DNA from 3 places in the Clostridium aromativorans genome. Region 2 is predicted to be linked to each of the others. Evidence: riboswitches for the same ligand, from Rfam matches in the RefSeq annotation. Region 2 holds a riboswitch; each other region holds the start of a gene.
The links. A riboswitch is a leader RNA that binds a small molecule or an ion and turns the genes downstream of it on or off. The one in region 2 is predicted to bind S-adenosylmethionine.
Positions count from the first base shown of each region.

Region 1 (4,729 bases), on a different contig from region 2:
CTGCAAGTTACGGCATAAGTAAATTTTTAATGGGGATTGTATCGGACAAAAGCAGCCCCAGAGTTTTTTTATCTGTGGGTATAATACTATCTGCAGTGGTCAATATGTTACTTCCCCTTGCTGATAGTTTCAAATTTATGCTGTTTCTTATATTTTTAAATGGATATTTCCAGGGCATGGGATGGCCGGCCTGCGGAAAAACTCTTTCCCACTGGTTTTCAGATGGGGAGAGGGGTACAAAAATGTGTACGTGGAATATCTCACATAATCTGGCTAATGGAATTATTGCTCCTTTGACCGTAGTTGGAATAGCTATATTTGGCAGCTGGAAGGGTATATTCTATTTTCCAGCAGTAACTGCTATATTGATAGGAATATTTTGTTTTATATTTATGAGGGAGGATCCTGTTTCATGTGGATTGCCTCCTATAGAAGAATATAAAAACGACTATTACTGCTGTGCCAAAGTTGATAATAGGGAAAGGGAGCTTTCAGTAAAGGAAATACTTTTTAAATATATTCTCAATAATAAATATCTATGGTGTCTTGCCTTTGCAAATATATTTGTATATATAGTGAGATACAGTATACTTGATTGGTGTGCTGTATACCTTACTACAGTAAAGGGGCTGTCACAGAATCTTACAAATTGGTTTTATTTTTTCTATGAATATGCAGGAATACCTGGAGTCATTTTTGCAGGAAAATTAAGTGATATAACATTTAAAGGAAGACGGGGACCTGTTTCCACAATGTCGATGCTTCTTGTAATGCTGGCTGTAATGGTTTACTGGATGAATCCTGCTGGAAACTATGTAGTTGATATAATGGCACTTTTTATTACGGGACTTTTGATTTATATTCCAGTGACTCTCATAGGAGTTGCGGCTATAGACTTGGTACCCAAAAAGGCAGCAGGGGCTGCAGGAGGATTTACAGGATTATTTGGATATTTATTTGGAACTACCTTTGGAGGAATTGTGATTGGCAAAAGCATACAGTATTATGGATGGACAGCATTTTTTATGATAATTATAAGCTCTTGTGTACTTGGAACACTTTTTTTGTCTCTTACATGGAATATTCATAATAGAGACAGATATATGGAGAATAGGTATTTAGAGGAAATTTGATATTTGATATATGTAAGGAGGAATGTTTAAAATGTTTGATGTACTTAAACCGGCACCCCATATACAAAGGCTCCCGGAAGATCAGATAGATAGACAGTATAAAAGGTACAGGATCCAGGTTTTTATAAGTATATATGTAGGGTATATGATCTATTATTTTGTGAGAAGTAATTTTGCATTGGCAAAGACTTATTTGATACAAGAGGGATTTACAAAGACTGAGTTGGGATTTGTGGCTTCAGCTCTTGGGCTTGCCTATGGAATAAGCAAATTTGTAATGGGAAATGTTTCAGACAGAGCAAATCCCAGATATTTTCTAGCTTTAGGACTTATAACCTCAGGAGTTGTAAATCTCTTTTTCCCTATTACGTCCAGTATAACCTTGATGTTTATATTGATGTTATTAAATGGATGGTTTCAGGGAATGGGATGGCCTCCCTGCGGAAGGACTATGACCCATTGGTTCTCAGATAGAGAACGTGGAGTGAAAATGTCCATTTGGAACACTGCACACAATGTAGGAGGAGGTACTATAGCAGTTATAGCTATGGTAGGAGTTTCTATTTTCGGAAATTGGAAGGGCGTCTTTTACCTGCCTGCAATTATTGCAATAGTTGGGGGAATATTATTTATTATATTTGCCAGGGACATGCCTCAGTCCGTTGGCCTTCCACCTATAGAAGAGTATAAAAATGATTACCCTGATGTAAATGTAGATGACAGGGAGAGACAGATGACAGGTAAGGAGATACTGTTTAAATATGTTCTGAATAATAAATTTCTCTGGTACATTGCCATAGCAAATATATTTGTATACCTTGTAAGGTATGGAGTTATAAATTGGGTTCCCACTTATTTGAAGGAAGTGAGAAATTTTGATACTAGAAGCTCTTCCATTGCCTTTGCGCTTTTTGAATATGCGGCCATACCTGGAACAATAATAGTGGGCTGGATAAGTGATAAAGTATTTCATGGGAGACGTGCACCTATAGGAATAATATGCATGATAGGTGTAACTATAGCAGTATTTGTATATTGGAAGAGTAGTAACCCAATAGCAATTAACTGTGCTTTGGCATCTATTGGAGCGCTTATATATGGTCCTGTTATGCTTATAGGAGTAAGTGCACTGGATTTGGTACCTAAAAACGCATCGGGAACTGCGGCTGGATTTACAGGTTTATTTGGATATATGGGAGGCGAGGTCCTGGCTGAGGTAGCTATGGGAAGTATAGTGGATAAATTCAGCTGGAATGGAGGATTTATTCTTCTTATGGTATCCTGCATTTTGTCTATAATATTCTTGAGCTTTACCTGGAATGTGCATGACAGGTCAACAGATGATAAACAAACGGCAGCTTCCTAGGTGACATTATTACAAATTAATAACACAAAAATAAAAATTAGTATTGACAAAATACTTTGATAATTGTAATATATAATTGTAATAATTAAATATTGATTCTTATCAAGAGAGGTGGAGGGACTGGCCCTATGATACCCGGCAACCTGAATTTATATTATTCAATGGTGCCAATTCCAGCAGGTTAACCTGAGAGATGAGAAATGAAAGGATATAACTTCCTGTGGTTTCTCCATAGGAAGTTTTTTGACTCTATGAGTAAATTTAATATTTTAGTTGACTAACTAGAAAACTAGAGGTTAAGTTGAACTTATCCGTAAGGATTGAATTCTGCGAATAAGTAAGATTTAATCTTTTTTTAATAGCATAAAGATAAAATCAATATTATAAATATTGCGGCAAATATTAGTGGGAAAGGGGTATGAAAATGAGTGCAATATTAAATGATGCGATGAAATATATAGATCAGTCCCAGAAGGCATATTTTATAACATTGGATAAAACTGATAAAAAATATATTATAAATATAGCTGAATTTATAAATGATTGTACAGATATATATTTTATTGTAGATAAGGATATCGGGAATGTTGAAAATGATTCTATAGTCAATGTTTACTTTCAAAGTAAAATTGAGAAGTATAAGATGTTTAAGAGAATATGTGTTTCTGGAAAATTGACTAAAATAATATATTCTACTGAAATTTATAGAGTATTCAAGGCCTTAGGCGGTAAAAATAAGGGGAAATATATTCGAAATGGAAACTTAAAGAACTATACTGTGTATAAATTGAAAGTAAAATATATGAATTTGTGTGATTATGTCAAATCATCGGAAAAACTGAGAAAAATAATCTAGAACTAAAAATTTCTTATATCTTGTGTTTTAAAAAAAGCAGTGATAAGAGTCAAATTTTGTATGCAATTGTTGAAGTGAAAAAATACTATCCGTTTATAGATGGGTAGTATTTTTTTATTAGTAGTAACGGACGGGTTGCAGCCTTTTAGCTTGTAAATAACCATTATAAATATTATAATAAAATAGATAGAATAAGGGATAGTTTGGAAATGCTATCTCTAATTTTTTGAAGTTTAATCTATGATGAAAGGAAATAAGTATGAGCAAAATATTGGTATTGGCTGAAAAGCCTTCTGTAGGAAGGGATTTGGCTAGGGTACTTAGGTGTAATAGAAAAAACTCGGGCTATCTGGAGGGAGACAGATATGTAGTGACCTGGGCACTCGGGCATTTGGTAACATTGGCGGATCCGGAAGTCTACAGTGAAAAATATAAGAATTGGAACCTGGAAGACCTGCCGATGCTTCCAGAAAAATTAAAGCTGGTAGTTATAAAGCAAAGCGGAAAACAGTTTAATATAGTTAAGGCTCAGATGAATAGAAAGGATATAGGGGAAATAGTAATTGCCACGGATTCTGGAAGGGAAGGAGAACTGGTAGCCAGGTGGATAATAGAAAAGGCCAGAATAAAAAAACCTCTTAAAAGGTTATGGATATCCTCACAGACGGATAAATCCATAATAAATGGATTTAAAAATTTAAAACCTTCTTCTAAATATGATAATCTGTATAGAGCTGCACAGTGCAGGGCAGAAGCGGACTGGGTGGTAGGACTTAACATAACCCGGGCCCTCACTTGCAAATATAATGCACAGCTTACTGCAGGGAGAGTACAGTCTGCAACTCTGGCCATGATAGTTAACAGAGAAAAAGAAATAAATGATTTTAAACCTAAGGATTATTATGAAATCACTGCTAAATCCGATAAGTTTAAATTGAAATGGGTTGATAGAAAAAGCGGCAGGGCAAATATCTTTAATAAAGACAAGGCAGATGGCATTGTAAAGAAAATCAATGGTAAGATTTGTACTGTAGTTGATGTAGTGGAAAATGACAAAAGAAAATTTTCACCGGCCCTGTATGATCTAACTGAACTTCAGAGAGATGCCAACAGGATATTCAACTATTCAGCTAAAGAGACACTTTCAATAATGCAGAGACTTTATGAAAACTATAAGATATTGACTTATCCAAGAACTGATTCCAGGTATATTTCTACAGATGTGTTTGAAACTATACCTGAAAGATTGAAAGCTATTTCATTGGGAAGTTATAAAAAATTTGCAGATCGGATAATGAGTAAAAAAATAAATGCCCATAAAGGGTTTGTGGATAATGGCAAAATTGGAGATCACCATGCCATAATTCCCACGGA
Region 1 is NZ_JAJJPB010000013.1:40,075-44,803, forward strand. Features, by position in the region: gene pgtP (phosphoglycerate transporter protein PgtP) at 1-1,133, shown strand, start outside; gene glpT (glycerol-3-phosphate transporter) at 1,165-2,499, shown strand; SAM riboswitch class I at 2,596-2,699, shown strand; gene LN736_RS11020 (hypothetical protein) at 2,924-3,355, shown strand; gene LN736_RS11025 (DNA topoisomerase III) at 3,615-4,729, shown strand, end outside.
Region 1: another riboswitch for S-adenosylmethionine. It lies ahead of LN736_RS11020 (hypothetical protein); the one in region 2 lies ahead of LN736_RS10115 (amino acid permease).

Region 2 (4,729 bases):
GAAAACTGTTATTTTTGCTATAATGATAATAGGTAAAGGGGTGTGATATCGTGAAAGATAAAGAATTCTTTAAGAAGTTCAGGGAATATGCCTTTTACATTATTCTGGCTATTGGACTGGCACTTGTATGCAGAAGTTATGTTTTTGCCCGGACTGATGTAATAGGATCTTCCATGCAGCCGACTTTTAATGATAAGGATGTTATATTTATGGAAAAGATAAGCACTGAAACTGGACATATAAACAGAGGAGAAGTGGTCGTTTTCAACTCTCATGACGAGAATGAGGACAACTATATAAAAAGGGTTATAGGAATAGCTGGAGATAAAATTGAGATAAAGTCCGGAGAGGTTTATTTAAATGGAAAAGTTCTCACTGAAAGTTATCTTCCAGAAGAAGTTGTAACTGAGGCCAATTCAGCTGTTGCGGAGTATGTTGTGCCCGAAGGTTATATTTTTGTGCTTGGGGATAATAGGAAAAATAGTACCGACAGCAGAATAATAGGGCCTGTAAATTTAAAGGATGTTAAGGGACATGTAATTTTAAGAGTGTATCCTTTTAAGAATATAAACTACTTTAAATAATTACAAATGGAGTTTGCTTATTATTTTAATGAGGGCGATTTGATAATTGATAATTTAAGTTACGAAGTTAAAAAATCAGGGGAAACAGTCAATCTTACCCCCATAGAATACAAAATACTTTCAGTTATGGTAAACCATCCTGAAAAGATTTTTACAAGGGAGGAACTTATATCTATTGCGCTGGAGAAAAATTTTGATGGATACAACAGAGCCATTGATTCACATATAAAAAATTTAAGACAGAAAATAGAAACTGATTCCAAAAAGCCTGCATATATTTTAACTGTAAGGGGAATAGGATATAAGTTTGGAGGAATAAAGGGCAAAGCTGAATAATTGATTACAGGTTTAACATGATGTATAATGAGTTCTACAGGAGGCGATATTGCATGGATAAAATTTCAAGTTTCACTGTCAATCATTTAAAATTAATACCAGGTGTTTATGTTTCCAGAAAAGATAAATTTGGAGATGTAGTTCTAACCACATTTGATATAAGAATGACAAGCCCTAATGACGAACCTGTTATGAATACAGCTGAAGTTCATACTATTGAGCATTTGGGAGCAACTTTTTTGAGAAATCACAGCACTTATGGAGGTAAAACCGTATATTTTGGACCCATGGGTTGCAGAACCGGATTTTATCTGATTTTGTATGGAGACTATGAGTCAAAGGATATCGTGGATTTGCTGGTGGAAATGTATAAATTTATCTTGAATTTTGAAGGTGACATACCCGGTGCTGCTCCAAAAGACTGCGGAAATTATTTGGATATGAATCTTCCTATGGCGAAGTACTGGGCAGATAAATTTCTCAAAGAGGTCTTGACAGACATCTCGGATGAGAGGTTGAATTATCCTGAATAATACAATACAATTTATAAAAGGTTGCTTCTATCTATTTTGAGCAGAAGTAACTTTTTTAAATTTTATATGTAAAATTATACTTGATTAATTAAAGTTTATGTAGTATTATCAGATTGTAGATTATATAAATGTAATGATGGGAAGAGTAGATTGTACGATGCTATTTTAGAGAGAATTTTCGTGTGGTGTGAGAAAATTTTAGCGGGAGACAATTGAAATGCATCCTGGAGCACTGAATTGAACTTGAGTAGGTTTCAGCGGAAACAGCCGTTAAAATGTTAAGGTATGATTGTACCGACAATGAGTTTTTCTTTCCTGCATAGGTTGTTTTTATGCAGTACTTGAGGGATAAACAGAGTGGAACCGTAGAAGTAAAACCTTCTGCCTCTGTAAGGGGCGGAAGGTTTTTTGTTTTTCATAATTCCGGAATTTGAAAAATATTAAACAACAGCTTCAACAGCGAAAATTTGTAATTTAAAGGAGATTGTTATATTATGGAAGTTTTTAATGATATTAAGGAAATGATAGGAAAAACACCTATACTGAAAATAAACAAATTTGATCTAAAAGATGGAGTTAATATATATGCCAAACTTGAAAATTTTAATCCAGGAGGCAGTGTAAAAGATAGAATTGGCGATTATATGATAAAAAAGGCAGAGGAAAGCGGTAGATTGAAGAAAGGCTACACTATAGTTGAAGCTACTGCAGGCAATACTGGTCTTGGAATTGCGCTGGGAGCTTTAAACAGAGGATACAGGGTTATATTTGCAGTACCGGAGAAATTTTCCATAGAAAAACAGGTATTGATGAGGGCGCTTGGAGCGGAGATAATTCATACTCCAGAAGAAGATGGAATGAGAGGTGCTATTGAAAAATCCAAGGAGATTTTAAATCAGATACCAAATTCCATAGCTTTGGGACAATTTGAAAACAATGATAATCCCGAGGCACATTATGCTACTACAGGTCCTGAAATATATGAACAGTTAGGTGGGAAAATAGATTATTTTGTGGCTGGAGCAGGTACCGGCGGAACTTTTACAGGTGTGGCAAAGTATTTAAAGGAAAAGGACAGCAGCATAAAGACCATACTGGCGGATCCGGAAGGTTCTACCCTTGGCGGTGGTACTGAAGAGCACGGTTATGCTATTGAAGGCATAGGAAATGATTTCCTGCCGGACACTATGGATATAAAATTGGTTGATAAAGTTATAAAGGTAAATGATGATGAAGCTTTTAGATTGGTGAGAGAGTTGGCAAAAAAGGAAGGCTTGATAGTTGGATCTTCCTCTGGTGCAGCTCTTGCAGCAGCGTTGAAATTGGCAGATACCATAGATGGAGGAAATATAGTAACTATATTTCCAGATAGGGGAGACAGATATTTCAGTAAAAATTTGTATGAATAGAAAGATTTCTATTGACAAAAAGAATAAAGAATTGTATATTGAATATAAATTAAATATAAGTGATTTACAATATTTGTAGACTTTCTTATCGAGAGAGGCGGAGGGACTGGCCCTGTGATGCCCGGCAACCGATTGTAATTTGTACAGTAAATGGTGCCAATTCCAGCAGGTAAAACCTGAAAGATGAGAGATAATGGAATTTATACTTCCTGTGATTTCTCACAGGAAGTTTTTTAATGTAATTATATAAAATCAAATATTATAATTCTTATCAAGAGTGGTTAAGGGACTGGCCCTATGATACCCGGCAACCAGATATACATTTAGTTCGTACATCTAGGTGCTAATTCCAGCAGGTATATCCTGAAAGATGAGGGACAATGGAATCTATATGTCTTCTCACATATAGATTTTTTACTTGGAGGTATAAATAAGATGTACAATAATGCAGGCAATAAATTACTAAAAAAAGATCTTAAAAATAGGCATATTCAGATGATAGCTATTGGAGGTGCCATAGGTGTAGGATTGTTCTATGGCTCTGCAGATGCTATTAAGACAGGCGGACCTGCCATTATTCTGGCATATTTAATAGGAGGACTGTTCATTTTTTTCATTATGAGGGCCTTGGGTGAGCTGGCTGTAGATGAGCCAAATTCGGGTTCCTTCAGTGCTTATGCTACTCGTTACCTTGGAAATTTTGCAGGATTTTTTTCAGGCTGGACATATTGGTTTCAGGCTACAGCTACTGTTATGGCAGAACTCACTGCCATGGGGGTATATGTTCAATTTTGGCTTCCCCAGTTTCCAAAATGGATTACTGCACTTATATTTTTGATCATACTCATTGCAGTCAATTTAGTTGGAGTTAAAGCTTACGGTGAATTTGAATTTTGGTTTGCCCTTGTGAAAGTGGTTGCCATAGTATGCATGATTATTTTTGGAATGCTTATTATATTATTTGGATTTAATAATGGAGGGCATTCTATTGGATTTTCTAATATATGGAATAATGGAGGATTTTTCGCCAATGGATTTAAAGGGTTTGTGCTTTCTTTTGTTTTTGTGAGTTTTGCATTTGGAGGGGTGGAACTTATTGGCATAACGGCGGGAGAGGCAAGGGATCCACAAAAATCCATTCCAAAAGCTATCAACGATGTATTTTGGCGTATACTTATCTTCTATGTGGGTTCTGTGTTGGTGATGCTGGCACTTTATCCCTGGAATAAAATTGGGGTTGCAGGAAGTCCCTTTGTATTGGTGTTCTCTAAAGTAGGTATTCCTGCAGCTGCTTCAGTCATAAATTTTGTAATTTTGACAGCTGCTCTTTCAGGCATGAACAGTGCCCTGTATATAAATGGCAGAATGCTTTACAGTCTGGCACTAAATGGTAATGCTCCCAGAGTATTTGGAAAGTTGAATAAATCCGGGGCACCCTATGTGGGAACACTCTTCAGTACGGCTGTGGCATTGATTGCCGTAATTTTAAATTATTTCATACCGGAGAAATTTTTTACATATATTTCCTCAACAACAACTATAGCCATTTTGACTGCCTGGGGTACGATTCTTATAACACAATTGAAGTTCCGCAGAAAAAAAGCTATGGAAGGGCAGAAAATTGCTTTTAAAATGCCTTTTTACCCTTTTTCTTCATACATTACAATAATTTATCTGCTGGCTATTGTTGTTACAATGGCGTTTTTGCCAGCTACCCGCATTGCCCTTTATATTGCGCCTATATGGGTATTGGCCATGGTGGGAATATATAAATTACTTCATCATAGTGAACAATCAAAATTATCATATATAAATAGTAAATAGAAAAGTTAAATAAATTGGAGGGATAAAGATGAGTAGATTATTT
Region 2 is NZ_JAJJPB010000011.1:85,000-89,728, forward strand. Features, by position in the region: gene lepB (signal peptidase I) at 51-584, shown strand; partial or broken gene LN736_RS10100 (winged helix-turn-helix domain-containing protein) at 603-920, shown strand; gene LN736_RS10105 (S-ribosylhomocysteine lyase) at 974-1,453, shown strand; gene cysK (cysteine synthase A) at 1,948-2,862, shown strand; SAM riboswitch class I at 2,945-3,052, shown strand; SAM riboswitch class I at 3,128-3,239, shown strand; gene LN736_RS10115 (amino acid permease) at 3,298-4,686, shown strand; gene metK (methionine adenosyltransferase) at 4,715-4,729, shown strand, end outside.

Region 3 (4,729 bases), on a different contig from region 2:
AATATCAAAATCAAAACTTAAGAATTTGGTTTCAAAATGAAAATATAATTTCCTGGAAAAATGGAAAAGTGTTTGTAACGGTTCCAGATTCAATAAATGTAGTGGACAATGATAAAAATATGCCACTTTTGAATCCCTATGCAAAAGTGGGTATGGAAGTTACGGTGTTTTCTCTAAAGGCTTTTGAGCAATGGAGAAGTAAAAGGGGACTTGAAATTTTTGGACCTGAGTTTTTTGGATATCACGTACCTTACAAAAAAGTGGAAGATATATTGTCACTAGATTAATATGTAGAAGATACCCGAAAAGTAATCTAGTTACCTTTCGGATATCTTCTACACTATATTGCTAAATCCTTCTCCTAATACCTCATTTATGTCATTTACAGTGATGAAAGCTTTATTATCTAAAAGTCTTATATAATTTTTCAATTTTAAAAATTGTTTTCTATTTAAAATGGTAATTATGACTTCCTTTTTATCATCTTTATAGGCGCCTTTGGCATAATAGATGGTGGCGCTTCTCTCAAGTTCCTTTATAATAAAATTTTGTATATTCCTCCCGTGATTACTTATTATAGCAACCTGCTTATAGGAATTTAGACTTACTATAACCCTGTCTATTATTGTAGAATTTAATATTACCCCCAGTATGGCATAAAGACCTTTGTTTACCCCGAGTACTATAGTTGCAGCTATAGTTACGGTTATATCAGCTATCAGCACGGATTTGCCTATGCTTATTTTTGTATATTTGTTTATTATTTTTGCGATTATATCCGTACCTCCAGTTGAAGCGCCTAGATTAAATATTATACCCATGCCCATTCCACATATCAATATGCCAAATATAAGCTGAACTAGAATATCACTGCTAAATGGCTTTATATGTGGATATATTTTTTCTAAGAAAAATATCAGTGCAGATATGGAGAAGCTGCAGAATACGGTTTTCCCGCCGAATATAGGGCCAATTATTATAATTCCTAAAGTGAATAATATAACTTCCATTCCCATCATCAACAGACCAATAGGAAGATTTGGAAACAATGTGTTTATAATTATGGCAATACCGCTTGTGCCACCGGCGGCAATGTGATTTGGAGCTAAAAAGAAATAGGTACCGAAAGCTACAAGAAATGTTCCAATCAACATGAAAAAAATATCTTTTATATTTTTCATAATAAATAACCTCCCTCCTTGTATACACTTGACTGTAAATTTATTCATTAAAAAAAGCATATAAAAATCTAAGTAAATACTCTCTCAGATTCATATGCTCTCATACATACAAAAATTGCAAATATAATTGTGTGTATGTCTTTTAAATGCCTTACTAAATATATTATATAATGGTAAATATTATTGTGTCAACATGTTTTCAATATTGATACTGATAGGTATAATTATGTTGATTTTAAGAATCATCTATAAAAGGCTGGCCTGAATTTTACTAGACTGTCTGGAACTTGGGTTGTATTATTTAATTAGTAATATTATAATAAAATAGTAAGGCAAATGAGCACGTAAAAAAACAGCGAATCCATGAAAAATAGCTGGTTTTTTGATTACATTATGGAAAATTTAGAATAGTAGGTGAATTATTTATGCAAGATGTAATTTTGACAGAATCAGGCAAAAAAAAACTTGAACAGGAATTGGAATATTTAAAGACGGTTAAAAGGGTGGAAATAAAAGCTGCCTTGAAATCTGCTCGTGCACAGGGGGATCTTAGCGAAAATGCCGATTACAGTGCAGCTAAAGATGATCAATCTATGACTGAAACTAGAATACAGGAACTGGAAAGTCAACTTAAAAATGCTGTAATAATAGAGAGTTCACAGGATGAAGATGTGTTCGATATAAATAAAACGGCAGAAGTAAAATTTTGTGATATAGATGAAGTTGAACAGGTTACTCTTGTAAGTTCAGTAGAATCAGATGTGAAAAAGATGAAAATAAGTATAGAATCACCTCTGGGTAAAGCCTTATTTAGGATGAAAGTGGGGGAAAGGGCGACGGTTGCATCTCCAGATGGAAATTATGATGTGGAAATAGAAAAGATTTTATAAATATTTCGCTGGATATTTTATCTAGCGAAATATTTTTTTACAAAAACATGAGTTGACAAACAAATGATAGTCTGGTATCCTGTATTTAAAATTAATATTAAAATTCTTATCGCGAGAGACTGAGGGACTGGCCCCATGATGTCCGGCAACCTAAAATTATATTTTAAGGTGCTAATTCCAGCAGGTGATACCTGGAAGATAAGATATATGAGTATGTAAATCTCCTTATAGCTTATCTATAAGGAGATTTTTTATCTGAAGGCTATCTTTTCTTGATTCACAGTTTACAATGTATAATCATGGATGTCATTTCTTGAACTTAAGAATTATTTGATAAAAAATTGGAGGAATTGAAGATGAGTGTAGAAAGTGTAGTTAATTATTTTTTAGATAGGGGAATGGAAAATCCAGTATTCAAACTTCCTGATAGTGGTGCTACTGTTCAGCAGGCTGCAGAAACCATACATACGGAGCCAAAATATATAGCAAAGACGTTGGCATTTAAAGTTAAAGATGATGATATATTAATAGTTATGAGAGGGGATTTAAGAGTTAGTAATAAAAAATACAAAAAGTTTTTTAAAACTAAGGCTAAAATGCTGAGTCATGATGAGGTGCTGGAAGATACAGGTCATCCTGTGGGAGGACTGTGTCCTTTTGGATTGAAAAACCCTATTAAAGTATATTTGGATAAATCTATAAGGGATTTTGAATATGTATACCCTGCTGCTGGATCTAAAGAGTTTGCCCTTAAAATAAAACCAGAGGTAATTGGCAATTTGGTAAATGGACAGTGGATAGATGTTTGTGAGAGCTAGTTAATACTGTAAATGATCAAATAAAAGCCCTTATCTTGGGGCTTTATTTCTTCTCTTGATTGAATATCCAAAGTGGCCAAGAGGTTTTGAATTTAGGCTGTAGTATTCTCCATGGCTGTAACAGATAAGGTTCGCTTTTTCGAAATGTATTTTATTGTTTAAATCAAGCAGATTTTTATCCACTTTTACGTTTGAAATTTCCAGCAAAAATAGATCGTGAGTTCCAAGAGGTGTAATTGACAGCAATTTGCACTCCAGGGCTACTGGAGATCTTTCAAGAGATGGAGTGGAGATGGATATGCCTTTGTTAAGTTTAAGATTAAAATGTTTGATTTTATCTTCCTTTTTTCCAGAAACAACTCCACAATAATCTACAATTGTAGTCATATCTTTTGTAGGAAGATTTATAGAACATTGTCCACTTTCTTTAATGTATTTATGAGAAAGCCTTTCAGGTCTTATTCCCATGGCGACAATGGGTTTTTTAGTACATACAGTGCTTACCCATCCCACTGTAAAAATATTTAATTTATTGGATATGCTTTTGGAAACCACAAGGACCACTGGAGTTGGGTTTAACATTGCACTGCCTTTAAAATTTAATTTATTCATATGGGTTCCTCCAACTTATTTTATACATTTTGAGTTAAAATTCTATTTTTGATGTTGTTGTTGTCAATATTGGATAAAAGTCCTAAAAGAAACCATAGGGATATATTTCATGATATTTACAGGGTTTCACATGGCTCTTATAGGACAAATTAATTTAACGATGGGATTTTTTATTTTTTGCCAGTTCTACAGAAACTCTTCTGCCTTGAAGCTTTTTACCATTGGATTTTTTAAGTATGATGTTTCCAACTCTTTCGGGAACGCTTATAAAGGTAAATTTGTTTAGTATGTCTATATCTCCTATTTCATAGGCCTCCACTGAAGAGGTTTCAGCTATGAATTTCAACAGCTTTCTTGGAGTTATATTATCCATTCTTCCTATGGAAAAAAATAATCTCATATTTTCCTCTTCTATGTTTATGGAATTCTCCTTATAATTAAAACTCAATTCCTTTTCGAAAATTATCTTCATAAGGGCAGCAGCCACATCCACCAAATTGTATTCTTCATCCAATTCCATTGCTACTGGAACAAAATTTTTATAATTGTTTTCCGATATAACATCTCTTATCTTTTTTTCTATATTTTTATATTTAGCTTCAAATATATCATCTACTGTAGGAATTTCTTTTCTCTTTATTTTGCTTTTAGTGAATTTTTCTATCTGCTTTAACAGCATATATTCTTTGGGAGTTACCAGAGAATAGGCAATTCCCTCTTTATTGGCTCTTCCAGTCCTTCCTATTCTGTGTACGTAGGATTCGGTGTCCTGGGGAAGATCATAATTTATTACATGGGATACATTTTCAACATCTATTCCCCTGGCAGCTACGTCAGTGGCAACTAAAAAGTCCAGGGAGGAATCTTTGAATTTTCTAAGTGTGTTCAACCTCTGATTTTGCCCCATGTCTCCGTGCATACCTTCTACATTGTATCCTCTTGACTGGAGGCCTTCTACTAATTCATCTACGCCGCGTTTAGTTCTGCAAAATATGATAGCACTGGAGGGTTCATCTACATCTAAAATTCTACATAGAGATTCGAACCTATCTTTGTTTTTTATTTCATAGTAATACTGTTTTGTTTTTTCAACAGTTAACGTGTTTTTAGCTATTTCTATATATTTTGTATCGCTTTTCATGTATTTTGAGGCTAATTTTCTTATCTGATTTGGCATGGTAGCGGAAAAGAGCAGTGTCTGTCTATTTGAATTGCAGGCTTTGATTAT
Region 3 is NZ_JAJJPB010000001.1:108,895-113,623, reverse strand. Features, by position in the region: gene LN736_RS00525 (DUF917 domain-containing protein) at 1-287, shown strand, start outside; gene LN736_RS00520 (YitT family protein) at 336-1,181, opposite strand; gene greA (transcription elongation factor GreA) at 1,607-2,071, shown strand; SAM riboswitch class I at 2,175-2,276, shown strand; gene LN736_RS00510 (YbaK/EbsC family protein) at 2,428-2,889, shown strand; gene LN736_RS00505 (flavin reductase family protein) at 2,920-3,501, opposite strand; gene LN736_RS00500 (DEAD/DEAH box helicase) at 3,656-4,729, opposite strand, start outside.
Region 3: another riboswitch for S-adenosylmethionine. It lies ahead of LN736_RS00510 (YbaK/EbsC family protein); the one in region 2 lies ahead of LN736_RS10115 (amino acid permease).